Regions from separate parts of the Rhizobium sp. BK112 genome, predicted to be linked through region 2. Evidence: predicted binding sites of a transcription regulator. Region 2 holds the regulator's gene; each other region holds the start of a gene.
The links. The regulator LexA, encoded in region 2, represses DNA repair genes until DNA is damaged. The targets are predictions, from matches to a motif close to TGTTCNNNNTGTGTTCNG.
Positions count from the first base shown of each region.

Region 1: FHT75_RS17610 (DUF3072 domain-containing protein) is a predicted target of LexA. The motif match lies at 4,026-4,043, and genes of this name have one in related genera.
Region 3: FHT75_RS13590 (DNA recombination protein RmuC) is a predicted target of LexA. The motif match lies at 8,620-8,637, and genes of this name have one in related genera.

Region 1 covers NZ_JACHYZ010000006.1:190-9,093, reverse strand. The annotation lists gene FHT75_RS17625 (putative bifunctional diguanylate cyclase/phosphodiesterase) at 1-1,596, opposite strand, end outside; gene FHT75_RS17620 (NUDIX hydrolase) at 1,874-2,329, shown strand; gene FHT75_RS17615 (alpha/beta hydrolase family esterase) at 2,326-3,339, shown strand; gene FHT75_RS17610 (DUF3072 domain-containing protein) at 3,794-4,009, opposite strand; gene FHT75_RS17605 (LysR family transcriptional regulator) at 4,257-5,168, opposite strand; gene FHT75_RS17600 (SDR family NAD(P)-dependent oxidoreductase) at 5,267-6,028, shown strand; gene FHT75_RS17595 (nucleotidyltransferase and HEPN domain-containing protein) at 6,198-7,106, opposite strand; gene FHT75_RS17590 (TetR/AcrR family transcriptional regulator) at 7,437-8,042, opposite strand; gene FHT75_RS17585 (DMT family transporter) at 8,103-8,904, shown strand, end outside.
Region 2 covers NZ_JACHYZ010000005.1:182,112-192,273, reverse strand. The annotation lists gene lpxD (UDP-3-O-(3-hydroxymyristoyl)glucosamine N-acyltransferase) at 2-1,066, shown strand; gene fabZ (3-hydroxyacyl-ACP dehydratase FabZ) at 1,059-1,526, shown strand; gene lpxA (acyl-ACP--UDP-N-acetylglucosamine O-acyltransferase) at 1,523-2,341, shown strand; gene FHT75_RS16300 (LpxI family protein) at 2,345-3,226, shown strand; gene lpxB (lipid-A-disaccharide synthase) at 3,223-4,392, shown strand; gene gltA (citrate synthase) at 4,421-5,710, opposite strand; gene FHT75_RS16285 (ComEC/Rec2 family competence protein) at 6,001-8,433, shown strand; gene lexA (transcriptional repressor LexA) at 8,414-9,133, opposite strand; gene FHT75_RS16275 (VOC family protein) at 9,331-10,162, shown strand, end outside.
Region 3 covers NZ_JACHYZ010000004.1:189,061-199,222, reverse strand. The annotation lists gene rpoN (RNA polymerase factor sigma-54) at 1-1,280, shown strand, start outside; gene FHT75_RS13615 (DMT family transporter) at 1,359-2,282, shown strand; gene hpf (ribosome hibernation-promoting factor, HPF/YfiA family) at 2,574-3,149, shown strand; gene ptsN (PTS IIA-like nitrogen regulatory protein PtsN) at 3,223-3,687, shown strand; gene FHT75_RS13600 (methyl-accepting chemotaxis protein) at 3,767-6,103, opposite strand; gene FHT75_RS13595 (ribokinase) at 6,346-7,245, opposite strand; gene FHT75_RS13590 (DNA recombination protein RmuC) at 7,361-8,587, opposite strand; gene FHT75_RS13585 (globin-coupled sensor protein) at 8,793-10,162, shown strand, end outside.

The sequences.
Region 1 (8,904 bases), on a different contig from region 2:
GTAGCCTTGGCCATATGGGCAACCCAAGGCCAACAGAGCCTCCTCCTGTTCGCGGGTTTCAATGCCTTCTGCGACGGTGTCCAGTCCCATGTCTCGGCTGAGCCCGATCAGTGCGCGTGTGATCGCAGCATCGTTCGGCCTGCTGCGGATCTGCTGGATGAAGCCGCGATCGATCTTCAGCGTCGTCAGTGGATAGCGCTGCAAGGAACTGAGCGAGGCATATCCCGTTCCAAAGTCGTCGAAGGCGATGCCAACGCCAAGCTCCCGCAGGGCCGTCATCGCTTCCAGAGAACGATCGTCATCGGCAAGTGCGATCGTTTCGGTGACTTCGAGCTCCAGTCGCCCAGGTGCAAGGGAGTGCCTTTGAAGTGCGTTCGCCACTTTGTGGATGAGATTGGGGGCGCGGAGTTGCCCCGGGAAGAGGTTGACGCCGATCTTGATTTTGTAGCCTGACGCCTGCAGTTCGCTGGCGCGCTTTGCTGCTTCGTCAAGCGTCCACCAGCCAATATCCAGAGCCAATGCGCTCTGATCGAGAGCAGGAAGAAAGGCTCCAGGCGTCAGCAGGCCCCGGGTGGGATGATGCCAGCGGATCAATGCTTCGAGCCCGATGATTTTTCCGTCGGAGAGTCTGACCTGGGGTTGATAGAAGAGCTCCAGCTCACCTTGACGCATCCCGGCAAGCAGCTCATCGCGCAGTTCGCGCCGCGCCGACGTCTCGCTCCGCATGGTGGCGTCATACATCCGGATCGAGTGTCCGCCTGCGGCTTTCGCTCGATACAGGGCGTAGTCGGCACTGGCAATCACCTCTTCGGCTTCCACCCCGTGGGCCGGTGAAAGAGCAAAGCCGATGCTGGTGCCGAGTTCCAGGATATGTCCGCCGAGTTCAAACGGCTTTGCAAATGCCTGGAGGATAGCATCGGCTTGGGCATAAACGGCACGCGGGTCGCTTACATCCTGCAACAGCACCGCAAATTCGTCGCCGCCGACACGTGCAATATGAGCGTCAGGACGCAGCGTGTATGGGAGCCTGACACCGACGGCCTGCAAAAGGCAATCGCCGACCAAATGTCCGTGCGTGTCGTTGACTTCCTTGAAGCCATCCAGGTCCAAGAGCATGATGGCGGCAGCATTTCCCGCAGCAAGCGTATCGGCAAGCAGCGCGGAAAAGCGATGACGATTAAGCAGTCCTGTCAGGGTATCCTGGCTTGCCAGGCGCAACAGTCGCCCTTCCTTCTCCCGTCGCTCTGAAATATCGATGATGACGGCGCCAGCACAGAAGCCGCGTTTGCCACGCCAGGTCGACAGGGTGATTTCGATCGGAAACTCCGTGCCGTCCTTCCTGACCGCCGACACCTCGACCGGCCTGCCACCGAGATTTGGCTTTTGCCCCGCCGACACTTTTTGCAGCCCTGCCATGTGGGCGCCCCGCATCCTCTCCGGGATGATGATAGTGATGGGCCTTCCGATCATCTCGCCTTTGGTGTAGCCGAACAGCGCGCAGGCGGAGGGATTGACGAACTCGATATCTCCGTGGCTGTCGATCGAGATCAGGGATAATTTCGTCGCCTCGGCAAATTTCACCACCGTGAACGGCATGCGCCGCTCCGAGCTGCTCATTGAAGACGACTTGGGTATCATGCGTGCCTCGTGCATCGTGCCGGGCCTGTTTCGAAATTATCCGGTTGGGAAATCTGCCGGCCAAGCACAATCACCATGGAATACATGCGTGAACATTGATTTAAGTCGCGTGCATGCCGCTGGCAGAAAAGCCCAGATAGCGCAACTCGAGAGTGCCACCAGAGGTGATCAAGCAAACTGGACTCTTGAAGGCAGCCCCGCTAGCGTGCGCGGGCTTCGAAACCGGAGGCGGACAATGCTCAACGAAAACGACCAGACGGAACTTGCGAACACCCTGTCTGGTCGCGATGTCGCGCAGGCTGGTGCTCTTTGCTATCGTCGGACCGAAGGCGGTGGACTTGAAATTCTTTTTGTAGGCAGCCGACGGAACGGTCGCTGGGGCATTCCGAAAGGGCGCGTCGAGTATGGTGAAATCACCAGCGCTGCGGCGCTCAGAGAGGCCTTCGAGGAAGCCGGAGTGGTAGGCCTCGTCGACGCGACCGTGTTCGGTTCCTTTTTGTATCGAAAGGACACGGGTCCCAACCACTACCATGTGTCAGTCCATCTTCTCCAGGTGTCGCGCATCGCGGACGAGTTTCCGGAGAAAAGCATCCGTAAAACACATTGGTTCCCACTGAAGGATGCCATGCGCGAGGCCGCCCGGCCGGGTCTGCGAGCGCTCCTTTGTCGGGTTGAGAACATCGACCTATGAAGCTCAGTTTCGGCAGATCGTTATTGAGGGTCCTCAGAGCCCACAGCAAGCGGATCGAGAAAGCTGTCGCAAAGACCCGACGCAAAACGAAACGTTCAACGCCCCGTCCCGCGAAACCGATTTTGGTCGAGACAACCGCGTTTGGAAGCAACCCGGGCCGCCTGGTGATGAAATCCTTCGTTCCGACGTCACGGCTGCCTAAGAACCCTGCGCTTGTCGTCTTGCTTCACGGATGCCATCAGACTCCTGAAAGCCTGGATGCCGCGGCGGGCTTTTCCAAGCTCGCGAAAGAGCGCGGTTTCGTTCTTCTCTATCCACAGCAGAAGAGAGCAAACAATTCGCAAGATTGCTTCAACTGGTTTCGACCAAGTGCCGTCGCGCGAGACCGCGGCGAGGTCCGTTCGATCAAGCAGATGATCGAGCACCTATGCGAGCGACATCGCATCGACCGGTCGAGGATCTTCATCGCGGGGCTGTCCGCCGGCGGGGCGATGACGGGCGCACTTGTCGCGATCTATCCCTCACTGTTTGCCGGCGCCGCAATCATCGCCGGCATGCCGTTCGGATCTGTCCGCGACGCGATGTCGGCCCTGCGCGCGATGAAGTCAGGTGCGACGCCGCCACCGGGCGGATGGGGACGGCCGATCGCCGAGATTTCGCCAGAAGTCAGGGCATGGCCTCCGATAACCATCTGGCAGGGCATGGAAGACCGGGTGGTCAAGCCCGCCAATGCGCTCGCTTGTGTTGCTCAGTGGCTCGAAGTTCAGGGCATTGTAGAAAGCAGCGGCCGCTTGGAGAAAAAACCATGGGGCAGCTTGCAGTCGTGGAAAGTGACCGGCGAGAGGAAAGTGGCCCTCTATTCGGTCAGCAACATGGGCCACGGGCTTCCGATCAAGAAACGCAAGAGCGTCACAACACTACGATCTGCAGACCCCTATGTGATCCCGGCTGATATCTCAGCTCCAGCTGAGATGATGCGATTATGGGGCTTGTCGAGGTTTCGAGTGTAACCAGTTCGCGGGCATGTTCGACCGCACCAGGCAAAGTCCGGTCGCGATGGGGTCACCTACACCATCTCAGTGCGCGCAATGAAATGCCAGGCTTGTCTTCGAGCAGCTGACAGTGCAGGTGAAGGAAATACCAGGCCCGGGGATACGAGGTTCGTGAGATGTTGAAGATCGCGATCACGTCATCGCCAATGCAAATGCGGCGGTGGCCGCTTTCGGGTAACTGGGATCTACTATCGGGCCGCGGCCTGAACCAAGATCGGCGAGGGTGCTCGCAGCGACCACCACGCTGGCCAACGGCGTAAATCCTTTGTGGACCAAAAATCACGCGGACTGGTTCGCGTTGCAGGCTGACAGATTTCGCCCTTTTGCCGTTGCGCAATCAGAGTATAGCGGGTCTCAAAAGGTCGGCCTTCGGCCTTCGACCTCAATCAATCGGCTACGACAAGACGGCCGCTCATTCCAAATCGAGCGACTGCTTGAGTTCGTCGATCCGCTTGGACGCTTCGGCCTTGGTCAGATCCTCGGCATAGGCTTCAGGCCGGTGCGCCTGTTCCGACAAGGTCTTCAGATAGGACCGCTGCGCGCCGGTCATCGGCTCGTCGCCGCTGACCCAATCGTCGGGGTCTTTCTCTGTGTTGGATGATGTCTTGCTTTTCGGATTGTCACTCATAGCGGCCTCCTGAATTCGTTCTCTAAACGTTCCAAGTGGTGCTGCTGTTCCCGCCGTATGGCGATCGTCGCGTTGGGCAATCGATGGCTCTTGTTCGGACGTAAAGGCGCCCCCGCCGAGCGAGAGGAATTCCGCTCATTGCAACAGCCGCTTGGTCAGTGCCGAAAACGGTGGTCGATCGGTTCGTCCGAGAAAGCAGCGCGCCAGTCCGATAGCCGTCGGCTGACCAGCCCGCCACGACGGGTCATTAGGAATGGGGATCTTCCCGCCATTCGGATGTCGCGCCGAATTCTGAAATGGCAAACGAGATGACGCTGCGCAGGCGCGGCGTCATGCGGCGATCGCGATGATAGACAAGCGACATCGGTCGCTCACTGAGATGCCATTCTGGAAAGAGTTGAACGAGCAGGCCTGCCTCGACATCCGAACGCAGCAGAATGGATGGCTGCATGATCACTCCCAGGCCCGCGCGTGCGGCCATGCGGACGGCCTGACCGCTATTGACAGTGATCGATATCCGCGGAATGACTTCGACCGAAACGTCGCCTTTTGCCAGCTTCCATGGCGACCGTGCCGCCGGGGCAAAGCCGATGGCATCATGGTTGGCCAGGTCACCTGGATGACCTGGATTGCCCCTTCGAGCAAGGTAGTCTGGTGCAGCGCAGATCATCATCTGGTAAGGGGCAAGACGGCGCGCAATCAAGCGGCTATCGGGTAATTCGCCGATACGGAAGGCAATATCGAATCCTTCGTCGACAATGTCGACATTGCGATCCGTCAAGGTGATATCCAGCGTGACATCCGGGGCAAGCGCTCGGTAGCGCTGCAGTCTCGGCATCAGCACCTCTGCGCCGAACGTCGTCGGAGCCGTCATCTTCAGCTTGCCGCGAGGCTCTGCTTGCAATGCCTCGGCATCCTGATCGGCGATCGCCACGCGCTCCAGAATATCTCGGCACTGTTCGACATAGCTGGCGCCGAAATCCGTCAGGCTCTGACGGCGGGTCGTCCTGTTCAGAAGGCGCATTCCGAGCCGTTCCTCAAGTGCTGCCACATGCTGCCCAACCATCGCAGGTGACATCCCGAGCTTGCCGGATGCGGCACTCATTGAGCCTTCTTGCACGGTTGTCACGAATACCTGCATGGATCGGAAGAGGCCCATTCGATAGCTCTGCTTTTAAATGATGATATTATTTTCGCGATTATCCATTTGTATGGGTGAAATACAACTCCCGTGACGCTGCAAACAAGGAGCACGACATGGCGCAGAACAGATTCACGGGCAAAACCATCCTCATTACGGGAGCGGGAACCGGCATGGGGCGGGCTGCCGCGCTTCGACTGGTCGAAGAGGGTGGCCAAGTCGCTGTCGTCGGGCGCCGGCCCGAGCCTATCAGCCAATTGCAGTCGGAGATCGAGGCCGCCGGCGGCACAGCCATTGCGATCGCCTGCGATATCGCCGACAACGAGGCGGTTGCCGCGGCCGTGCAGACGACGATAACTTGCTTCGGCAAACTGGATGCCCTCTTCGCCAACGCCGGCGTGCTTGGCGAGTTCAAGCCATTGGCTGTCACAGAAGCGGACGAATTCGACGCGCTGATCGCCACCAATCTGCGCGGCACCTTTTTCACCATCAAGCAATGCCTGCCGTTTCTGGCCGATGGTGCGATCCTCATCAACGCCTCCTGGACGGCTGGTGGCGTGATGCCAGGCGCCGGAGCCTATGCCGGCACGAAGGGTGCCCTGCAGGCGATGATGCGCACCCTTGCGGTGGAACAAGGCCCACGGAACATCCGCGTCAACGCCATAAACCCTGGCATCATCCTGACGCCGATGGCCGATGACGTCATCGACCCTGTCTTCGCGGCTCGCCTCGCCAGTCACACGCCTCTTCGCCGTAACGGCAGATCAGAAGACGTCGCGGGCACCGTGGCGTGGTTGCTGTCGGACGATGCCAGTTTCGTCACCGGCCAGGAAATCACCGTCGACGGTGGTTTCACAATTGGCGGTATCCGGCTCTAGTCTGGTCCAACCATTCCATCGGGAACTGACGGCAAGCACCTCGCAAAGCCGGCCACCGGCCGCTTTGCGAGTTCTTCGCGTAGGTCCGGCCCGGGGAATTGAAGCCATTGTTAAAGCTTGGTGATCAAGCCTTTTGCGTCCCACCAATCATGGCCGTGTCGTCCGGTTTCTAGTCGCTGCTGTGCTTCAGCTTTTCCAGATGCTCGGAGCAAACGACCCTGACCAATTCGAGCAGCATTGTTGTTCGCTCACCGAGCCACCTGAGCGCCTCCTCGCTGATCTCATAATGCTTTGAATAGCGCGCCTTCACATATGCTTCGTTCAATGTGTTGAACCACGCGCGTTCCTTGTGTTGATCACGCGGAAAGGCTTCGGCCAGCCGGCGGTTTTGTTCCTCGGCGAGGGAGCGCAGAAACTTGATATTGTGCGATGGTGGGCCGTAGTTGGTGAGGGTGAGCAGGACGCAGGAATAGGCTTGCTCGAGCGATTGATGGAGTTCAAAGGCGGCGACGCGAAACTCTCTCTCTCCGACATAGAACCGGAAACCCTTTAAGAATGTCTGGGAAAGCGAGAACCTGTCCTTGAAGTGCTCCCTAGCAATACGCAGTTGGTCTGCCGGGCTTAGTGGTGCGGCTTCCGCAAGCGGTTCATCGTCAAGTTCATAAAGGACGATGCCTTCCTTGCGAATGTCGGAGAAGAAATACTGTCCTTCCTTGAGGTAGGTATTCACCTCACGCCTTGAATGGACGATGAAGCTCACCGGCGTTTCGATCGAGGCCTCGTGGATTAGCCGGTCGGCGGCCTTGTACCAGTAGTCGGCGAATTCGCAGAGCTTGCGGTTGTTGACGATGATCAAGAGATCGAAATCGGAGCGATACCCTTTCATGGTGAAGGGTTCATCGACCCATCCGCCCTTGGCGTACGAGCCGAACAGGATAATCTTCAGAATCCGGCCGCGCTTCTTGAAATCGGCCGTGCCTTCTTTCAGCGCGTCCTCGAATTCCTCGTGGAGGATTTCAAGGACCCGGCCGAGTTCTCGTTGCTTGCGAAGCGGCATATGATCGAGCGACGATTTCATAAGCAATCGATAGGCGAAAGATCCAATAGCGTCTACTCGCAGTTTTGAGAGGGAATCTGTGGGAACTAATCGCCTCGGAGATCACGTTCTCTCGAGGAACCGCGTTAATCGAAGACGACCGTGAATGTGGCTTCCCAAGAAGGTCCTGCACTCCAGGAACGGGGAGCACACGCTGCGTCACCGGCGCGTTGGCCACCGAAAAGGCAGATGCCCTTTCGCCTCTGAATGGGGATGTCGATCAGCTTGATTACGCGGAATCAATTTCGTTGGAATGATACCACTTTATTACCTGCCAGGATCATTGGAATCTTCCGGATTGGCTGAATGCGACTAGCGGACATTTAGCTTCGTGGGCGAAATCAAATGTTTCAGCCCGATTTCACGGAAGCGGGTGAATGCCAACACACCATCCTTGGCTTTAGCTCGAATGAGCGCCCCCTCGTAAGCGTCCACGATACTCGCTGTTAGATCATTGATGTTCTCGTCACTGTCGATATCGCCATCCTGCTGGGCAGCGGCCAGCACCCCTTGAATACTTTTCTCCCAGCGTTCGAATGAAGCGGCGAGCGCATCGAGAACGACTGCGCTCCGGCCTGCAGCGCTTTGGGCAATCATACCGTAAAGGCACCCTGCATATGGGGCGGCCGCCTTATACTCTTGTTCAAGAGCTGCGAAATAGGCATCGAGGCGGGCCAGCGGACGGAGCGACATGTCAGTGAAGAATTTCTCCCGCACCTGCCGGTACTTCTCCTCATACGCTTCGACGACCGCTACGACGAAGTCATCCTTGCTCTGAAAGAAATAATAGAAGGACCCTTTCGGGACATCGACGGCCTTCAGGATCGGGCCGATCCCCACACCGTCATAGCCATGCGCCAGCAATTGCCGCATACCTTCGGAAATGAGGCGTTCACGCGTCGCAGATTGACCATCCATAACTAGACCAATCGTCTACTAGGTTGTTTATGCACATCTCTCTCCACGGAGTGACCTCATATGTGCATAGCACGCAGTAGGCTTGTCGGCATCTATCTCGTGATTTCTTCTGCTGTTTTGTGGAGCACGGCCGGGCTTTTTGTGCGCATCGCCGACATGGATGTCTGGTCAATGGTCGCTTGGCGGTCGGCCTTCTCATTCGTCACGCTTGGCGCATTTATATTGATCCGCCGAAGATGGACGAAGAAAGGTGTTAAAGGGACTTTCGGCATGCCCGGTGTGGTTGCATGTGTCGTTTCTACAGTAGCGGCGATCACCTATATTGCGTCTTTGCAGTGGACGACCGTCGCGAATGTCATGACGGTGTACGCCACGCTTCCGTTTGTAGCGACCGGGATCGCTTTCTTATGGCTGCACGACCGCGTGACATACCGCTTCGTGATCGCTGGCTGTCTAGCTTTCCTGGGAGTAGCTATTTCGGTCGGAGCAGCTATGTCGGCAAACGACCTTCTTGGCATCCTGGCTGCTTTTATCATGACGGCTGGATGCGCCACGCAGATTGTCATTGCCAAACGGTTTCCAAGCATGGATTCGACGATGATGACGGTCTTGGCCGCGTTGGCCTGCTTTTGCATCGCCCTTCCGCTCATGCAGTATTCGATACCGACATCGACACAACTCCTCGCATGCGCTTTCTATGGGATTTTCACGACCGGCATTGGTTATGTGCTTTTGTTGCTTGGCTCTCGCCGGATTGGTTCAGGTGAAGCCGGACTATTATCCATGCTTGATGTCATCCTTGGCCCAATATGGGTCTGGATTTTCTACAGCGAGGAGATCACGCTACCAGTCCTTCTGGGCG
Region 2 (10,162 bases):
GATGGAGCAAAACGTTTTTTTTCTGCCCCATGAAGGTCTGAAGCTCGCTGAGCTGGCAGAGTTTCTTGGGGCAGAACTCGCCAATCCCGATCATGCCGATGTCATCGTCAGATCCGTGGCTCCCCTCAACCGGGCCCGGGCAGGCGATGTCTGCTATATCCTGTCGCGCCGCAGCCGCGATGAGCTGGCGACATGCGAAGCCTCGGCGGTGATCTGCGACAAGGCGCTCGTCGATCTCATCCCCGAGCACATTCCGGTCATTCTGTCGTCCAATCCGCACGCAGCCTTTGCGATGGCGGGCGGTCTGTTTTATCCCGCGGCCTTGCGCCCGGTCGTCTTTTCCAGTGAAAGCGAGATCGCGCCAAGTGCTGTGATCGATCCGAGCGCCAAGCTCGAAAAAGGTGTGATCGTCGAGCCGATGGCCGTCATCGGTGCGCATGCCGAGATCGGCGAGGGGACGCGCATCGGTGCGCACAGCATCATCGGCCCGGGCGTCAAGATCGGCCGGGATTGTTCGATTGCGGCCGGCGCGAGCATTCTCTGCGCGCTGATCGGCAATGGCGTCATCATTCACAACGGCGCCCGCATCGGCCAGGATGGTTTCGGCTATGCCCCGGGCCCGCGCGGTATGATCAAGATCGTCCAGATCGGCCGGGTGATCATCCAGGACAATGTCGAGATCGGCGCCAACACCACGATCGATCGCGGCGCCATGGACGATACGGTGATCGGCGAAGGCACCAAAATCGACAACCAGGTTCAGATCGGCCACAACGTTCAGATCGGCCGCCACTGTGCCGTCGTCGCCCAGGTCGGCATCGCCGGCAGCACAAAGATCGGCAATGGCGTGCAGATCGGCGGCCAGGTCGGCATCAAGGGGCATGTGACGATCGGCGACGGCGTGCAGATCGCCGCCAAAAGCGGTATCATGACCGACCTTGCCGCCGGCGGGCAATATGGCGGCGTACCCGCGCGCCCGCTAAAAGACTATCTGAGAGAGGCTGCGCAGCTGATGTCCAAGACCAAGCAGCGCGAGAGTAAACCTGGAGGCAAGCAAAATGACTGAGGAAGCCACGACAACGCTTTCTTCGGCTGACATCATCGAGATCATGAAGCTGCTGCCGCATCGTTACCCCTTCCTCTTGGTCGACAAGATCATCGAGATCGACGGCGACAACAGCGCGATCGGCATCAAGAACGTCACGGCGAACGAACCGCATTTCACCGGCCATTTTCCGGAAGCTCCGATCATGCCGGGCGTTCTCCTGATCGAAGGCATGGCTCAGACTGCGGGCGCGATCTGTGCCAAGAAGGAAGGCCAGCCGGGCAACCTCGTCTATTTCATGACCATCGAGAATGCGCGCTTCCGCAAGCCCGTCGTGCCCGGCGATCGCGTTGAATTCCATGTCAAGAAACACAAGCAGCGCGGCAATATCTGGAAATTCCATTGCGACGCCAAGGTTGACGGCGCGCTTGTCGCCGAGGCCGATATCGGCGCGATGATCGTTCGTAAGGATCAGGCATGAGCAATATCGCCGAAAGCGCCCTTATTCATCCGATGGCCGCCGTCGAAGACGGTGCCGTTATCGGTGAGGGCGTCAAGATCGGTCCCTTCTGCCATGTCGGGTCGCACGTCGTCCTGCATGCGAATGTCGAGCTTTTGTCGCATGCGGTCGTTACCGGCCGCACCGTGATCGGCAAGGGCACGCGCATCTTCCCGATGGCCGTCATCGGCGGCGATCCGCAGAGCGTGCATCACGGCGGTGAGGAGACGACGCTGACGGTCGGCGCCAACTGCACGATCCGCGAAGGCGTGACGATGAATACCGGCACCTCCGACTTCGGTGGCCAGACGATCGTCGGCGACAACAACCTCTTCCTCGCCAATTCCCACGTTGCGCATGACTGCCGCGTCGGCAATCACGTGATCATGTCGAACAACGTCATGCTCGCCGGCCACGTCGTCATCGAGGATCGTGTCATTCTGGGCGGCGGTTCTGCCGTTCACCAGTTCACCCGTGTCGGCCGTCAGGCCTTCGTCGGCGGGCTCTCGGCGGTCAGTTACGACGTCATTCCCTACGGCATGCTGAACGGCAATCCCGGGCTGCTGAGCGGCCTCAACGTCGTCGGCATGACGCGCGCCGGCATCGACCGCGCCGTCATTCACCGGGTGCGTCGCGCCTACAAGGCGATCTTTGAAGGAACGGGCTCCGTCCGCGAAAACGCCGCCGCCATCCGCGACGAATATGCCGATTGCGAGCAGGTGGTCCACATTCTCGACTTCATCGCCGCCGATAGCGACCGCGCCTTGTCCTCGCCGACCCGGGGGCAGAAGGGCTAGCCCGTGACATTTTCCGGCGAAACCGCTGCGGGCCGGCTGGCGATTATCGCCGGCGGCGGTCTTCTGCCTTCCTATGTCGCCGAAGCCGCGCGCGCCGCCGGCGAAAATCCGGTCATCGTCGCGCTGAAGGACGAAAGCGACCGGCGTTGGGAAGGCTATGACCACGCTGTCATCGGTATCGGCGATTTCGCCGCCCTCGATGGGTTGCTCAACCGGTATGGCATTGGCCGTGTCGTGATGTCGGGCAGTGTGCGCCGCCGCCCGGAATGGCGCGAGGTGCGCCCGACGCTGCGCATCCTGATGAAAGTGCCGGCCGCCATCCGCACCTTGCTGTCCGGCGGCGACGATACGGTTCTGCAGATGGTGATCCGCCTGATCGAGGGAAACGGCCGCCGCGTCGTTGGCGCCCATGAAATCGCCCCCGACCTGCTTGCCTCCGTCGGCCCGCTTGGTGCTGTGGCGCCCGGCGAGGACGACCGGCGTGATATCAGCCGTGCTGGCGAAGCCGCCGAAATGCTCGGCCGGCTCGATGTCGGGCAGGGCGCCGTCAGCATCGGCGGGCGTGTCGTCGCGCTGGAGGGTCTTGAAGGCACGGATGAGATGCTGGACCGCGTGACGGGTCTCAGAGCCGCCGGACGCATCTCGCCACGCCGCCGCGGCGCACTCGTCAAGCTCTGCAAGCCGCAGCAGGATATCCGCGCCGATCTGCCGGCGATCGGCGTATCCACGGTGCTGAACGCGAGGAAAGCCGGCCTTGCCGGTGTCGCCGTTGAGGCCGGCCGTTCACTGGTGCTCGATCGCGCCGCCGTCATCAAGGCCGCCGACGAGGCCGGGCTTTTCGTCTGCGGCATCGATCGCGGCCTGCCGGCATGGGGGCTTGTATGAACGGGGCGCCGCTGAAGATCGCCGTCATTGCCGGTGAGGTGTCGGGGGATCTGCTCGGCGCCGATCTCATCGCCGCCCTGAAACGGATTCATAGCGGACCGGTGGAACTGGTCGGCGTCGGCGGCGAGGCGCTGCAAGCAGAAGGCCTGAGATCGCTGTTCGATTTCTCCGAGTTGTCGATCATGGGCATCACCCAGGTGCTGAGCCGGCTGCCAAAACTCTATACCCTGATCCGCCGGACGACGGCTGAAATCATCGCCGCAAGGCCGGACATTCTTCTCATCATCGACAGCCCGGATTTCACCCATCGCGTTGCAAAGCGCGTCCGCACCGCGCTGCCCGATCTGCCTGTTGTCAATTATGTCTGTCCGAGCGTTTGGGCCTGGAAGGAATATCGCGCCACGCGCATGCTCGGCTATGTCGATCATGTGCTCGCCGTCCTGCCCTTCGAGCCGGAAGTGATGCGCACGCTCGGCGGCCCGGAGACGACTTATGTCGGCCATCGCCTGATTGCCGATCCGGCATTGCTCGAGGCGCGGCGGCTGCGCGCCGGCAGGCAGCCCGGCAACGGCCCGATCCTTCTTCTTCCCGGTTCGCGTTCATCCGAGATCAAGAATCTCGTGCCCTATTTCGAGGCCGCAGCGAAGGAGCTTGTTGCCCGCAATGGGCCGATGCGCTTCATTCTGCCGACGGTGACGCACAAGGAGGCGCTTGTCCGCGAAATGACGGCGGGGTGGGCGGTAAAACCGGAGATCGTCGTCGGCGCGGAAGCGAAATGGAAAGCCTTCTCCGAAGCCGATGCAGCCATGGCGGCGTCCGGAACTGTCATTCTTGAGCTGGCGCTTGCCGATGTGCCCGTCGTCTCCGCCTACAAGGTCGACTGGATCATGCGGTTGCTGACATCAACCATCAAGACCTGGACAGGCGCGCTGCCAAACCTGATCGCCGATTACGCGGTCGTGCCGGAATATCTCAACGATATCGTTCGCGGCGCCAGTCTCGCCCGCTGGATGGAAAGGCTGTCGGCCGACACCTACCAGCTGAAGGCGATGAAGGAAGGCTATGACCTTATCTGGCAGCGCATGCAGACCGAAAAGCCGCCCGGCGAGCATGCCGCCAAGATCCTTCTCGATGTCCTGAAAAAGAAAAAACCCGGCCGTTTCTGACCGGGTTTTCTTTTAGGCTTTGAAGCGATCAGCGCTTCGAAACCGGGATATAGTCGCGCTTGGGTTCGCCGACATAGAGCTGGCGCGGACGGCCGATGCGCTGTTCCGGATCCTCGATCATCTCGTTCCACTGTGCGATCCAGCCGACCGTGCGGGCGAGCGCGAAGAGCACGGTGAACATGGTCGTGGGGAAGCCCAGCGCCTTCAGAGTGATGCCGGAATAGAAGTCGATATTCGGATAGAGCTTCTTCTCGATGAAATATTCGTCGGTGAGCGCGATGCGCTCCAGCTCCATCGCCACTTCGAGCAACGGGTCGTCCTTGATGCCGAGTTCGCCCAGCACTTCATGCGTCGTCTTCTGCATGATCTTGGCGCGCGGATCATAGTTCTTGTAGACGCGGTGGCCGAAGCCCATCAGGCGGAACGGGTCGTTCTTGTCCTTGGCGCGGGCGATATATTCCGGGATGTGGTCGACTGTGCCGATTTCGTTCAGCATGTTGAGCGCTGCTTCGTTGGCGCCGCCATGTGCGGGCCCCCAGAGGCAGGCGATGCCGGCCGCGATGCAGGCGAACGGGTTGGCGCCCGACGAACCGGCGAGACGGACGGTCGAGGTCGAAGCGTTCTGCTCGTGATCGGCATGCAGGATGAAGATGCGGTCCATGGCGCGAGCAAGCACCGGATTGACCACATATTCCTCGCAAGGCACGGCAAAGCACATGCGCAGGAAGTTCGACGCATAGTCGAGGTCGTTCTTCGGATAAACGAAGGGCTGGCCGATATGGTATTTGTAGGCCATGGCGGCGAGCGTCGGCATCTTCGCGATCATACGCAGGCTGGCGACCATGCGCTGGTGCGGATCGGTGATGTCCGTGGAGTCGTGATAGAAGGCCGACAGCGCGCCGACGCAGCCGCACATGACGGCCATCGGATGCGCATCGCGGCGGAAGCCGGTGAAGAAGCGGCTCATCTGCTCATGCACCATGGTGTGGTGCGTGACGCGATAATCGAAATCCTTCTTCTGCGCGGTGGTCGGCAGTTCGCCGTAGAGAAGCAGGTAGCAGACTTCCAGGAAGTCGCCATGCTCGGCGAGCTGCTCGATCGGATAGCCGCGATGCAGCAGAACACCTTCGTCGCCGTCGATGTAGGTGATTTTCGATTCACAGGATGCGGTCGAGGTAAAACCCGGATCGTACGTGAAGGAAGCCGTGTTCTTGTAGAGGGCACCGATATCGATGACGCTCGGGCCGATCGTGCCGCTCTTGACGGCAAGGTCGACAGATTTGTCACCGATTTTTATTGTAGCGCTTTGATCCGTCATGCTGATCCTCCGAAATGGCGGTGGCGCCTTAAAAGCGCCATAGGGGTTAAGCGTCCTCACCGATAGCTATATGATCGCGAAGCTAATGCCAAGTTACCGTGACGGCATTTTGTGCATTGCGGTATCACCTTTTAGGCACTGCAGCGATGAGCCGCGTGCATATCGGAAGCTGATGATTCGACTGGTCTTTTGGCACTCGCGATTTTCCCTCATATTTCAATCGATTATTCTTGCCGGATTTGATGGGAGGTTGCATTCTGGCCGCCTTGGCGGGTGAGCTTGGGCGGCGGATGCAGGAATTGACGACAGTCGAATTGCGGCCGGAAGCAGGCGCCGGCCTTGCCGATACCTCCGGTTTTTCTCCCCCTGCCGTGGTGTCGCGGCCGGCAAGGACGCAGTCGGCGACACCGTTGCGCCATCGCCTGCCGGCTTTGGCCTCGCAATCGCTGCGTGCCGGCAGGCGCATGCTGGGCGAGGAGGCGGATCATGGCCGCCGGCTGCTATTCTCGCCGGTCTTCCTCGGCGCCGGATCAGCCTTCTGGTTTCTTGGAGCATCGGATTTTCCGGTCATTGCACCGCTGCTCTGCCTGTTGGTGCTGACGACCGCGGTTCTGATCGCCAGCCGTATGCGGGCGGCATTGCGGACCGTCCTGCTGGCGCTTGCACTTATGGCCGGTGGCATGGTCTCGGCGGAGTTCGAAAGCTGGCGGGCTTCGACCGTGATCCTCGACTCCGCCGTGACGACGACGGTGACCGGCCGTGTCGAACGGCGCGAAGGCGATGGTCGCGGCCGGTGGCGCTACATTCTGGCCGTCACCGGCACCGAGGCGCCGCAGGTGAAGCGGCCGCCGGAACGGATAACCGCGATCGCCCGCGGCGCCGACGCGCCTTTCGAGATCGGTGACATCATCACCGGCAGGGCTCGGCTGACACCACCGTCAGGCCCAGCACTTCCAGAGCTCAACGACTTCTCTTTCGGGGCCTATTTCGATGGCATCGGCGCCAATGGTTTCTTCTACGGCGCGCCGACGAAAGTCGATTTGCAGGCAGGCCCGCAGGCTGCCAGATCGACGGCGGAAGCCCTGCTCGAATGGCTTTACCGGCTGCGCAGCGGCATCGGCGACCGCATCCGATCGATTCTGCCCGGCGACACCGGCGCTTTTGCCGCTGCTCTGGTGACGGACGAACGGCGCGCCATCTCGAATGCGACCACGGAGGCGCTGCGCCAGTCCGGTCTGGCGCATATCATCGCCATCTCAGGACTCAACATGGCGCTGTCGGCCGGCATCTTCTTCGTCGGCTTCCGGATGCTGCTCAGCCTCTTTCCCGGCGTCGCCCAGGCCTATCCGACGAAGAAGATCGCCGCCGCCGGCGCGCTCATCGCCGTCACGGCCTATTTCCTGATCTCCGGCTTCGCGGTCTCGGCCGAACGCGCCTTCATCATGATGGCCATCATGCTGATTGCCGTCTTCTTTGACCGGCCGTCGATCAGCCTGCGCAATGTCGCTCTCTCCGCGCTCGTCATCCTCGTCATTTCGCCCTCCGAAGTCCTGGGGCCGAGCTTCCAGATGTCCTTTGCCGCAACCTTGGCGCTCGTGTCGGGCTATCAGCTGTGGAAGGATCGGCGCGTCCGCGAGAATGCCTTCCTGAAGCTGCCGATCGTCAGGCCTTTCGTCGCGGTTGCGGGGTTCTTCGGCGGTGTCTTCCTGACCTCGCTGATCGGCGGTTTCTCCACCGCACTGTTTTCGATCGAGCATTTTCATCGCCTGACCGCCTACGGCCTGCCGGCAAACCTCGCGACGATGCCGATCATCTCCTTCATCATCATGCCGGCCGGGTTGCTGGCGATGCTGCTCATGCCTTTCGGTCTGGACGTTTTGCCTTGGAAGATTGTCGGATTCGGCCTCGATCTGGTGATCGCCGTCGCCAAGACCGTGTCCGGCTGGGGTGGCGACATCGGCATCGGCCGCTTGCCCGCCTGGTATTTCGCGGTCGCCGTGGCAGGCTTCCTGCTGCTGACGCTGCTCCGCACTCGGCTGCGCCATATGGGCACGTCGATCATGTCAGTCGCAACGCTCATCCTGCTGCTTCTGCCGGTTCCCCGGCCGCCGGATCTGGTGATTTCGGAAGATGGCAGTCTCGTCGCGGTCGTCGAGGCGGCGGCAATGGCCTCCAACCGTGAAAACCCGCCGGATTTCATCTTCGACCAATGGCAGCGCGCGCTGGTCCTGCCGGCGCATGACCCGCCGAAGATGCTGGATGGTCCTGCTGTCCCGCCAGCGGGAGAGGACCGCCGCGTCAAGCTCTCCCGCGATCAGCAGAACGAAGCGAGGGCGGCGATGCGGGCGGCTGCAGCCGGCGGTGACGCAAACCGCTTTTCCTGCGTCAAGAAGGCCTGGTGCATATCAAGGCTTGGCAACGGTCATGTGGTCGCCGTCATCGACAACGCCGCCTATCTCGCTCCGGCCTGCGATGCGGCCGATATCGTGGTAACGTCGGTCCGCCTGCGTTTCAACAGCTGCCGCTCAGGCGCGACGCTCTTCACCGGCGAGACGTTGCGCCGGACCGGTTCCGTCGAGCTGCGGTTCGCGGAGGCCGGCATGGAGGTCACAACCGCATTCGATGATCTGTGGCGGCCATGGATCCGCCATCGCGCCTATGACTGGCGCAGCAACAGCTTTGTCGAAACCGGCCTGCAGGGTGTCAGTGATAGCGGCGAATAAGGCCGACGAGTTTGCCCTGCACCTTGACGCGGTCTGGCCCGAAGATCCGGGTCTCGTAAGCCGGGTTGGCCGCTTCCAGCGCGATCGAGGCGCCCTTGCGGCGGAAGCGTTTGAGCGTCGCTTCTTCGTCGTCGACGAGAGCAACGACGATGTCGCCAGGGCTTGCGGTGCTGCCATTGCGGATGATCACGGTGTCGCCGTCGAAAATGCCGGCGTCGATCATCGAATCACCCTTGACCTCCAGCGCGTAGTGTTCACCGGAGCCGAGCATATCGGCCGGAACGACGATGTCGTGGGTGTTGTTCTGGATTGCCGAGATCGGAACGCCGGCGGCGATCCGGCCCATGACCGGCACGGAGACTGAGTTGCCATTGTCGGCGACGGGTTTTGCAGGAGCGGGAGTGGCGACCGGCTGGGGCTTGCCCAGGCTGCCCTCAATGACGCTCGGCGAAAAGCCGCGCCGGGGCTGGATGCTGGGGCTATAGGCCTCCGGAAGCTTGATGACCTCGAGTGCGCGGGCCCGGTTCGGTAGGCGGCGAATGAAGCCACGCTCCTCGAGCGCAGTAATCAGCCGGTGAATCCCGGACTTCGAAGCGAGATCCAGGGCGTCCTTCATTTCGTCGAAAGACGGCGGAACGCCGGATTCCTTCATGCGCTCATGAATGAAGAGGAGAAGCTCCTGTTGTTTGCGCGTGAGCATCGACGTTGTGACCCCGTGATTGAAACAAATCCAGAACAGACACTATATGTTCCATATGTGTTCCGCAAGTAGCTAAATTTCCGTAAAACTTGGCGCCAACTCGTTGAGATTTTTATTTTCATTCGCCGGATTGGCCGACAAGTCTTGCCTTGCGCGGCACTGTCGCACATCTCTGCCGTGTGAGGAGAGGGGATACCATGAACGAGCATTCCGCCAAACCACGCCCGCTGGATCATGTCGTGCTGCCGGTCGTCAATATCGATCTGGCGCGCGAGAGGCTCGGCAAGCTGGGCTTTACCGTTGCCGCCGATGCGCGTCATCCCTTCGGAACGGAGAATGCCTGCGTCTTTTTTGCCGATAAGACCTATCTGGAGCCGCTCGGGATTGCGAGCGTTAGGGAAAGTGAAGCATCGGCGCGGCAAGGCAATGTCTTCACCGCCCGCAACCGCGCCTTCCGATTCCGCTGCGGCGAGGAAGGGCTTTCGGCGGTGGCCTTCGGCAGCGAGGATGCCGATATCGATCATCGGAATTTCGTCGGCGACGGAGCGAGCGCCGGCGAGATGCTGGCGTTCAGCCGGCCGATGACGATGCCGGATGGTTCTGAGAGCATTGCCGGCTTCAGGCTGGCCTTTGCCGGCGACCTGCGCGCGCCCGATCTCTTTCTCTTCACCGTCGAGCGCGTCAATCCGCTGCCGGCCGACCGCGGCGCGCTGGAGGCGCATGCCAATGGCGTCACCGGCATTGCCGAGGTGGTGCTTTGCGCGCCCGATGCGGCTGCCTTCGCCGCCTTCGTCAGTCTTGCCAGCGCGCAATCGGCAGTCGAGAACACCGGTTTCGGCGTCAAGATCGCGGCGTCGAATGTGAAAATCAGCCTGATGACGCCGGAGGGTTTGGAGGCCTATTTCGAGGTCGCCGTCCCATCCGCCGACCGCGGCCTGCGCGGCCGGGCGATTCTCTTCGCTGTCGCCGATCTTGCCGTGACAGAAGCGCATTTGGCTGCTAACGGGGTGACATATACGCGCATGAACA
Region 3 (10,162 bases), on a different contig from region 2:
GGTACGATAATGGCGGCAGCGCCAGCACCAGCCGGCTGAACGACGAACTCGACGCCAACTACACCAATGTCTTTCCCGATGACGGTGCCCCGCAGCGCCTCGATGCGCCGGAGCTCGTCAGCCAGTGGAAATCGATGCCGGGCAGCGGCGAGGGCGCCGATTACGATCTCGACGATTTCGTCGCCGGCCAGGTGTCGCTGCGCGATCATCTCGGCCAGCAGATCCCCTTCGTCCTGCCTGACATGGCCGACCGGCTGATCGCGCAGAATTTCGTCGACCAGCTCGATGACGCCGGTTACCTGCACGCCGATATCGTCGAGGCGGGCGAGAGGCTGGGCACCAGCGTCACGCAGGCCGAGCGCGTGCTTGCCGCCCTCCAGACGCTCGATCCGCCGGGTGTTTTCGCCCGCAGCCTTGCCGAATGCCTGGCCATCCAGCTCAGACAGAAGGATCGGTACGATCCCGCCATGCAGGCGCTGGTCGAAAACCTCGAACTTCTGGCGCGGCGCGACTTCGCCACGTTGAAGCGGATATGCGGCGTCGACGAGGAAGATCTTCTCGACATGCTCGGCGAGATCCGCCAGCTCAATCCCAAGCCCGGCAGCGGTTTCGAGGCGGGTGTTTCCGAAGCGATCATGCCGGACGTGGTCGTCAGGTCCTCCTCGGAGGGCGGCTGGCTGGTCGAGCTCAATCCGGATACGCTGCCGCGCGTTCTGGTCAACCAGTCCTATTTTTCCCGCGTGACAAAGAACGGTGAGGATCACGCCTTTCTCGCCGATTGCCTGCAGAGCGCCAATTGGCTGACGCGCAGCCTCGACCAGCGGGCAAAAACCATCATGAAGGTGGCAAGCGAAATCGTTCGTCAGCAGGACGCCTTCCTGCTGCACGGCGTCGACCACCTGCGGCCGCTGAACCTGAAGACGGTCGCCGAGGCGATCAAGATGCATGAATCCACCGTCAGCCGCGTCACCTCGAACAAATATATGCTGACGCCGCGCGGCCTCTTCGAACTCAAATATTTCTTCACCGTCTCGATCAGCGCCGTCGAGGGCGGCGACAGCCATTCGGCCGAGGCCGTCCGCCACAAGATCCGCGCGCTGATCATGCAGGAGAGCCCGGACGCAGTGCTTTCCGACGACGATATCGTCGACATGCTGAAGAAGGGCGGCGTCGATCTCGCCCGCCGCACGGTTGCCAAATACCGGGAAGCGATGAACATCGCCTCCTCGGTCCAGCGTCGCCGCGAGAAGCGGGCGCTTGCCAAGGTCGCTGGCTTCTGAGGCGGCATACTTCGAGCTTGATCGAAGCATCCATCTCCAAATCCCCGCTATTACGCTGATGTCTTGAACCAACATCGAATGCCGACCATGCAGCCGCAAAATGCCAGCTTTGCCAGAGAGCTTGTCCTGCTGCTGGTGCTGGCGACCCTCTGGGGTTCCTCCTATACCTTCATCAAGATCGGCGTCGAGACGATTCCGCCCGTGACGTTGATCGCCGCACGCACGCTGATTGCCGGCGGTCTTCTGCTGGCCGTCCTCCGCTACCGGCGTGTCCGCCTGCCGCGCGATCACGCGACATGGCGCCGGTTCCTGCTTCAGGCCTGCCTGAACAGCGTCGTCCCCTTCACGCTGATCGTCTGGGCGGAACAATCCGTCGATGCCGGATTGGCGGTGATCCTGAATTCGGCAACGCCGATCTTCACCTTCCTGTTGACCGTGCTGATTACCCGCCATGAGCAGGTGACGTCGCGAAAACTTTGCGGGGTCATGGCCGGGCTCGCCGGCATCTGCCTGGTCATCGGCATCGAAGCGCTCGGCGGTCTCGGCGAAAACCTGATGGCGCAGCTTGCCATCATCCTGGCGACCATTTGTTATGCAGGTGCCGCGATATTCGGCAGAAACTTCAAGGGGCTCGATCCCGCCGTGCCGGCCGCCGGCTCGTTGATCTCAGGCGCGGTCATCCTCTTGCCCGTCAGCCTCGTCGTCGACCGGCCGTGGGAACTCGATCCGTCGGCGGCATCGATGCTGGCGCTGCTTGGCCTCTCCGCCTTTTCGACGGCGCTGGCTTTTGTGATCTATTTCCGCCTCGTCCAGACGCTGGGTTCGGTCGGCACCACCTCGCAAGCCTATCTCAGAGTGCCGATCGGTGTTGCGATCGGCCTGGTCTTTCTCGGCGAAAGCCTCAGCCCGACAGCCTGGATCGGCCTCGTCTGCGTCATGTCCGGTGTGGCCGCCATGACGGTCCCCGCAAAGGCGGGCACAACGAAAGCGCGAAGTGCTTAAAGCCGATCAGATGGCGATTCGCGATGGACCTGCCTCACCGCGCCTTCCATGCACGTTTATCGAGCATCACTTATCGGGAATTTCCACGCTATTGACTTTTTGGTAACCTCTGGCTAGAAGCGCGCCGCAATCGATGCCGTGAACGGCGTCTGGAGTTATCCCCATCATCCCCAAGGCACCAAGGACCCGCAGGCCTAAGCCGATCTTGCTTGAGATTGCGCGAAGTGCTTGGATGAACCTGAGGCTTGGCGTAAACTGATACCCGCAAACGACCATAAGAAGGGAAACTCCATGAGTGTGCGTGTATCCGGGAAACATATGGAAATTGGTGAATCCTTCCGTCAAAAGATCGAGGACCAAATTGGTATGGCCATCACGAAATACTTCGACGGGGGGTATTCCGGCCAAGTGACCGTGGAAAAAGCGAGTTCTCGTTTCTCCGCAGACTGCAAGCTTCATCTCGACAGCGGGGTGGTGCTGCATGCAGCCGGCGAGGCGACCGATCCGCAGCTTGCTTTCGACGCCGCTTCGGAGCGCATCGAAAAGCGCCTGCGCCGCTACAAGCGCAAACTGAAGGACCATCACGCCGGAAACCACCTGAATGGTTTTGCAGAAGTCGCCTACACGGTCATGGATTCTGTTCCTGATCACGAAGATGAAATTGCCGACGATTTCGCTCCGGCGATCGTCGCCGAAAGCACGAAGCAGCTGAAGACCATGTCGGTCGCCACCGCCGTAATGGCGCTCGACATGACCGATGAGCCGCTTCTCCTGTTCCGCAGCCCCGGCAAGGAACATCTGAACATCGTTTACCGTCGGCACGACGGAAATATTGGCTGGATCGATTCAGCCAATATCAAAGGCTGAGATCAGGGTGATGAGCGGCGGTGTTGCCGCCGCTCCTTGCATCATCTGATCCCGGCGACAGAAGGAAAAAGAAATGGCATTGGCAGATTTGCTCCATCAGGATGCGATCATTCCCGCCCTCAGAGTAAATTCCAAGAAACAGTTGCTTCAGGAATTGGCTGCAAGAGCCGCCAGGATCACCGGGCTTTCCGAGCGGGAGATCTTCGACGTCATCCTGCAGCGCGAACGCCTGGGCTCCACCGGCGTCGGCAACGGTATCGCCATTCCCCACGGCAAGCTGGTCAACATCCATTCGATCGTCGGCATCTTCGCCCGGCTGGAGCAGCCGGTCGATTTCGAGGCGCTGGATGACCAGCCTGTCGATCTCGTATTCCTGCTGCTGGCGCCGGAGGGCGCGGGCGCCGACCATCTCAAGGCTCTGTCGCGTATCGCCCGCGTCCTGCGCGATCACGATCTGGTCGCCAAGCTCCGCGCAACCGATTCCGCCTCGGCGATCTATGCCTTCCTCAACGAAGAGCAGACGTCGAACGCCGCTTAACGCCGTATCGATGAACGCTGACATGTGAAAAGGCGCCGGGTTCCCCAGGCGCCTTTTTCAGGATGAGCGGCTGAAACGATCAGAATTCTTCCCAGCTGTCCTGGGCGACGGCCGCCGAACCGCGCGACGGGGCGGCTGCGTGGCGAACCGCAGGCGCGGCCACCCGATGCGAAGAGGCCGCGGCAACAGGCGCGCGCATCCTTTGCGCGACGGAGGCGAGTGCGGCGGAGTTACCCCCCGAGACGCTGAAGCGGGTGGCGAGCGTCTTCAGCGTCTGCGCTTCGTCATTGAGGACCATGCTGGCGGCGGTCGCTTCCTCCACCATGGCCGCATTCTGCTGCGTCACCTGGTCCATCTGGTTCATGGCCTGGTTGATTTCCTTCAGGCCGACAGCCTGTTCGCTGGCCGATGCCGAGATTTGCCGGATGAGGTCGTTGATGCCCATCACCTGTTCGGCGATCTTGTGCAGCGTGCCGCCGGCGCGCCCGACGAGATCGACGCCTTCCTTGACCTGGACAGCCGAGGTGTTGATCAGCGTCTTGATTTCCTTGGCGGCATTGGCCGACCGTTGCGCGAGTTCGCGCACCTCCTGGGCGACGACGGCAAAACCCTTGCCGGCCTCTCCGGCACGCGCGGCCTCGACGCCGGCGTTGAGTGCCAGGAGGTTGGTCTGGAAGGCGATCTCGTCGATGACGCCGATGATCCGCGAAACCTCCGTCGAAGACTGTTCGATCCCTTGCATCGAGGCAATCGCCTTCTGCACCACTTCGCCGGATTTTTCCGCATCCTGGCAGGCGAGGTTGACGTTGTCGGCAGCCGTGCGCGCATTCTCGGCGCTGGAATCGACCTGCGCGGTGAGCTCGTTGAGCGCGGCCGCCGTCTCTTCCAGGCTTGCCGCCTGCTGTTCGGTGCGCTTGGCGAGGTCGGAAGCGCTGCTGCTGATCTCACCGGTGCCGGAGCCGATATTGGCGACGCTGAGGTTCATCGTGTTGATGGTCTCTTCCAGGCTCGCCAGGGCGGCGTTGAAATCCTGTTTCAGCTTGCCGTATTCGCCGGGGAAGTCGTCGGTGATGCGGTGAGCGAGATTGCCCTGCGACAGCTCGGAAAGGCCGGCGCCGACGATCGAAACGATATGGCGCTGCAGCGATAACGATTCCTGGCGTTCCGATTCCGAGCGGCCGCGCTCGGCTTCCGCAGCCTGACGCTCTCGGGCCGCCTCGTCCTCAAGGCGCCGGCTGTCGGCGAGCTTGAAGCGGAAACCTTCGAGCGCCTTGGCGACCGAGCCGATTTCGTCGCTGCGCTCCTGGGCGGCGACCGGTTCGGCATATTGGCCGTCGCTGAGCGCCTTGACGCTGGCGACGAGACCGCCGAGCGGCCGCTGCACGAAAGAGCGGACGGCGAAATAGAGCGCCAGCATGACCGCGCCGAGCACGATCAGGCCATTGACGATCATCATGTAGGTCTGGTCCTGCACCGGGGCGTTGATCGCCGTGTGCGGGACGTCGACGAGCACGACCCAGGTGGCGTTGACGCCGGGAACCGCGAAGGGATAGACGACGCGGTCGAAGGGAGCGAGGCCGTCATATGTGAGGTTGCTGACGAGGCCGGGCTGCTTGCTCGACAGCGCCGTCTTGACGATGTCGGCGCCTTCGCCGCTATATTCCTTGGTCATCAGGTCGGGGATCGGCGCGACGATCCAGTTGCCGGCCTGCGACAGCAGCGTGACGCGGCCCGAGCCGAAAGGATGCAGCGCCTGCAGCTTGTCGGTGAGCGACTTCAGCGAAATGTCGACGCCGGCGACGCCGATCATCTTGCCAGCCGACATGACCGGATAGGCGATCGAGGTCAGCAGCGTCGGAACATCCGTTCCTTCGGCCATATAGGGCGTCGTGATCGCGCCCTTGCCGCTGTCGGCGGCGAGCTTCCACCATTCGGCGGTATAGTCATTGTCGAAGGTCGAATACTGGATGCCGCCATCCTTGGTCTTCGACCAGTAGGGCGTGAAGGCGCCGTTCTTGTTCGTGCCTTCGTCATTATTGTTGGCGATCTCGGTGGTCTTGCCATCCAGCGCGCCGAGCTGCTCGCAGAACCAGCTGCCGAAGGCGAAGGCGTTCTGTTCGAGATTGGCCTTCAGCTCGTTGATCATGCCCTTGCGATCGAGCGACTTGCCTTCATGGCCGCGGCCGACGACGCCCGACATGGTGCGCGCGGCGCTGGCGAGTTCGCCGACATTGGCGGCGATTTCATTGGCGATCGATTTTGCCTCGAGGTTGGCCTGATCCATCGTCAGGATCTGGACCCGATCCCGGGTCTGACCGATGAGGAAAAAATTCGAAACGATGAGAACAAGCGCGATGGCGATGCCGGTGATGACGATGAGTTTCGCCGCAAGCGATTTCATTCGAAAAATGAACATGAGGTCCTCGGACAAGGATGCGCCGAACGGGCATTCTCCGGCGCAGGAGCGAAGGCATCGCCCCGTCATGGAGCCGCCGCGTGGTTGCCGATTCCTGAAAGCGCGAGGAACCTGCGACCGCGGGCAACATCGCCAGAGATCTCTTAAATTTGAATGAAACTTGCTTGATCAAGGCAAGGAAAACCGCCGGAACACCCTGAATTACCGGGGGTTTTGCCGGCGGCTTCGCAAAGGGACGCTTCCTATATTCTGTCTGCGACTTCCTCGCTCCAGGGGATCGAAGGTTGCGCGCCGGCCTTCAGGCACGCGAGCGAACCGGCGACGGCCGCACGGCGCAGCGCCGAGGCAAAATCGAGGCCGTCGTCGAGGCTGGCAGTGAAATAGCCGCAGAAGGTATCTCCCGCGCCGACCGTATCGACGGGTTCGATCTTGAGGCCCTGTGCCCGTGAAATTGCCCCGTCGCGAATGGCGATGACGCCATCGCCGCCGAGCGTCACGATCAGCGTCTGGCCCGTCTCCGCATGCAGGCGGGTAAGGGCGGCCTCGCGCGCTTCAGCGTCCATGCCCTCCTGGCCGGCCAGCCGCTCGAACTCGGTCTCGTTGGCAATGACGATATCGGCGAGCCGGCCGAGTTGGGCCGCATCGGGGATGAGCGGCGCAAGGTTGAGGATGCTGGTGACGCCCTTGGCGCGGGCTGCCGACAGCGCGCGTTCGACGGCGGCCGCCGGCACTTCGAGCTGCAGCATCAGGAGATCGCCTTCGTTCATGCGGCCGACCGCTTTCTCGGCATCGGCAGGCGTGACCAGGCCGTTGGCGCCGGGAACGACGGCAATCATGTTTTCGCCGTCGCCGCCGACAAGGATCAGCGCCGTGCCCGTGGGGCCGTCGACATGCTTGACGAGAGAAAGGTCGGTGCCGGCATCATCGAGCAGGGCCAGCGCATCCGCGGCGAAGCCATCCTTGCCGACGGCGCCGGCCATATGCACATAGCGGCCGGCGCGGCGCGCTGCCAGCGCCTGGTTGGCGCCCTTGCCGCCGGCGGCCGTGGCAAAGCCGTTGCCGGCCACCGTCTCGCCGGGCTTCGGCAGGCGCTCGGTCGTGGCGATGAGATCCATGTTGATGGACCCGAAAACTGTGATCATCAGGGTGTCCCGTCTTTTGGAGCCTGCAAGCGACGTCATGGCGAAAACTAGGCGCGGTTTTCGGACGGCGTCATGCTCCTGCTGTTTCATGCGGGCGAGACACTGCCCGAAGCGGTCACTCCTCGTCAACCACCCGGAGCTTCAGAAGACCGGTGCGGCTTTCCACCGATTTGGCCGCGGCTTCGCTGTCGCGGGCAGGCTTTGCCTCGCCGCCGCCCGCCTCGAATTCCAGCGCTTCGATCCTGGCGCCGCGCTTGGTGAGCTTGTCGGCTGACGTGACCACCATGTCGATATCCTTCTGCGCCATGGCGAAATGGCCCTGCAGCTTGCGCACCCGCTCGTCGAGCCGGCCGAGATCGTCCATCAGTATCGCCACCTCGCCCTGAATCAGATGCGCCTGCGCCCGCATGCGCTGGTCCTTGAGCACGGCCTGGATGACCTGGATCGACAGCATCAGCAGCGACGGCGAGACGATGACGATGCGCGCCCGGTGCGCCTTCTGCACCACGGCCTCGAAGTGCTCGTGGATCTCGGCGAAGATCGATTCCGAGGGCACGAAGAGAAAGGCCGTATCCTGGGTTTCGCCCTGGATCAGATATTTCTCGGAAATGTCCCGGATATGGATCTCCATGTCGCGGCGGAACTGCTGGCCGGCGATCTTGCCGGCCTCGGGGCTGCCGGCGTCGCGGATCGCGTTCCAGGCTTCGAGCGGAAATTTCGCGTCGATGACAAGCGGCGGCGCGTCGTTCGGCATGCGGATCGTGCAGTCCGGCCGTGAGCCGTTGGAGAGCGTCTGCTGGAAGGTGTAGGCGCCCATCGGCAGGCCGTCGGCGACGATCGTTTCCATCCTCGACTGCCCGAAGGCGCCGCGCGTCTGCTTGTTGGACAGAATGGCCTGCAGCCCGACGACATCCTTGGCGAGGCTCTGGATATTGTTCTGCGCCGCATCGATGACCGCCAGCCGCTCCTGCAGCCGCCGCAGGTTCTCATGCGTCGATTTCGTCTGTTCGGTGATCGTCGAGCTGACGCGCTGCGACATGCCGTCGAGGCGTTGGCTGATCGTCTGGTTGAGTTCGCTCTGGCGCGCGCCGAAGACCTCGGTCATCGCCGCAATGCGGCCCTGCATCTCCGCCTGGATCTTCAAAAGCTCGGCCATGCGCGCTTCGTTTTCCCCGGCGCGGAAGCTCGCCTCCTCTGCCTGTTCGCGGCGAAGGCTGGCGCCGCGCAGCAGAAGCACGATCACCAGCAGGACGAGGGCGGCGAGAACCCCGCCGCCAAGCGCCAGCATGGCCGGACTGATCGAGGCAAGGGAAAGGGCGAGCGATTCGGAATGGACGGTCATACCGCGAGCATAACAGAAGACACGGCAATATATAGATCAAAACGTGAACAGAATTGCCGGCCCTTACGATCTTCACAGGCTGCTGCTCTTCCCAGCTGATGAAGAAGAAATCGCCGCCCGATTTAACGATTGCTCAACCATATTCGCCAAAACCTGTGGCGCAGAAATTCCTTCCCGCGCCTTGCGCCAAGTACAGAGACCCTCCATGACATCCCAGCAGACCGACAGTGCCCTCAGGCAGCGCCTCGATTTCATCGAACTGGATGAGGCGGCGCGCAGGTCGATGCGGGATCTGCGCCCCGTCATATCGGAACTGATCGGCGGCGCCCTCGATAAATTCTACGCCAAGATCGCCAGGACCCCTGCGGTCGCAGGCTTTTTCGCCGATAAGAACCACGTCGGCCATGCCAAGAAGCGCCAGCAGGATCATTGGGCCAATCTTGCCGGCGGTGCATTCGACGAGAGCTATGTCGACGGGGTCACGGCGGTCGGGCGGACGCATGCCCGCATCGGGCTGGAGCCGCGCTGGTATATCGGCGGTTACGCCATCGTCATGTCCGAACTCGTCAAGGGCATCATGGAGAAACAGTGGCCGTCGGTCTTCGCGCGCCGGCAAGGCAAGCAGCTGGCCGAGAAGCTGTCGGCCGTCATCAAGGCCGGCATGCTCGACATGGATTATTCCATCTCGGTCTATCTCGAGACGCTCGAAGCCAAGCGCCGGGCCCTGGAAGAGGAGCGCACCCGGGCCGAATCCGACCAGGCAGTCGCGCTGGAACAGCTGCGCCGCGGCTTGGAAGCGCTGTCGCGCGGCGATCTCGAAGCCACCCTGCCGTCCGATCTGCCGGGCAATTTCAGGCAGATGGCCGAGGATTACAACCGCGCCGTCAGGGCGCTAAGCCAGTCCTTCGCCTCCGTGCGCGACACCTCCGGCCATATCATGAGCGGCGCCGACGTCATTGCCAATGCGACCAACGATCTGGCGCTGCGCACCGCCCAGCAGGCGGCCGGTGTCGAGGAGAGCTCGGCGGCGCTGCAGCAGCTTTCCGTTAGCGTCGGCCAGACGGCCGCCAATGCCGAGAAGGCTTCGGCCGCCGTACGCGAGACGCAAGAGAAGGCGAAGAATTCCGGTGAGCTCGTCACCAGCGCCGTTTCGGCGATGGCCGGCATCGAGAAATCCTCGACCGGGATCTCCAAGATCATCGGCGTCATCGACGAGATCGCCTTCCAGACCAACCTCTTGGCGCTGAACGCCGGTGTCGAGGCAGCCCGTGCCGGTGATGCCGGCAAGGGTTTTGCCGTCGTCGCCCAGGAGGTCCGCCAGCTCGCCCAGCGCACGGCGGATGCGGCCAAGGAGGTCAAGAACCTGATCTCGCAGAGCTCGACCCAGGTCAATCAGGGCGTCGGCATCGTCTCCAGCACCGGCGAGGCGCTGAACGACATGATCAGTCGTATCGACATCATCAACCGTTTCGTCGCCGATATCGCCGCCGCCGCCCGCGATCAGGCGACCGGCGTCAACGAGGTCAGCGTGGCGGTCCGCAACATGGGGGCGATCACCCAGCAGAATTCGGACAT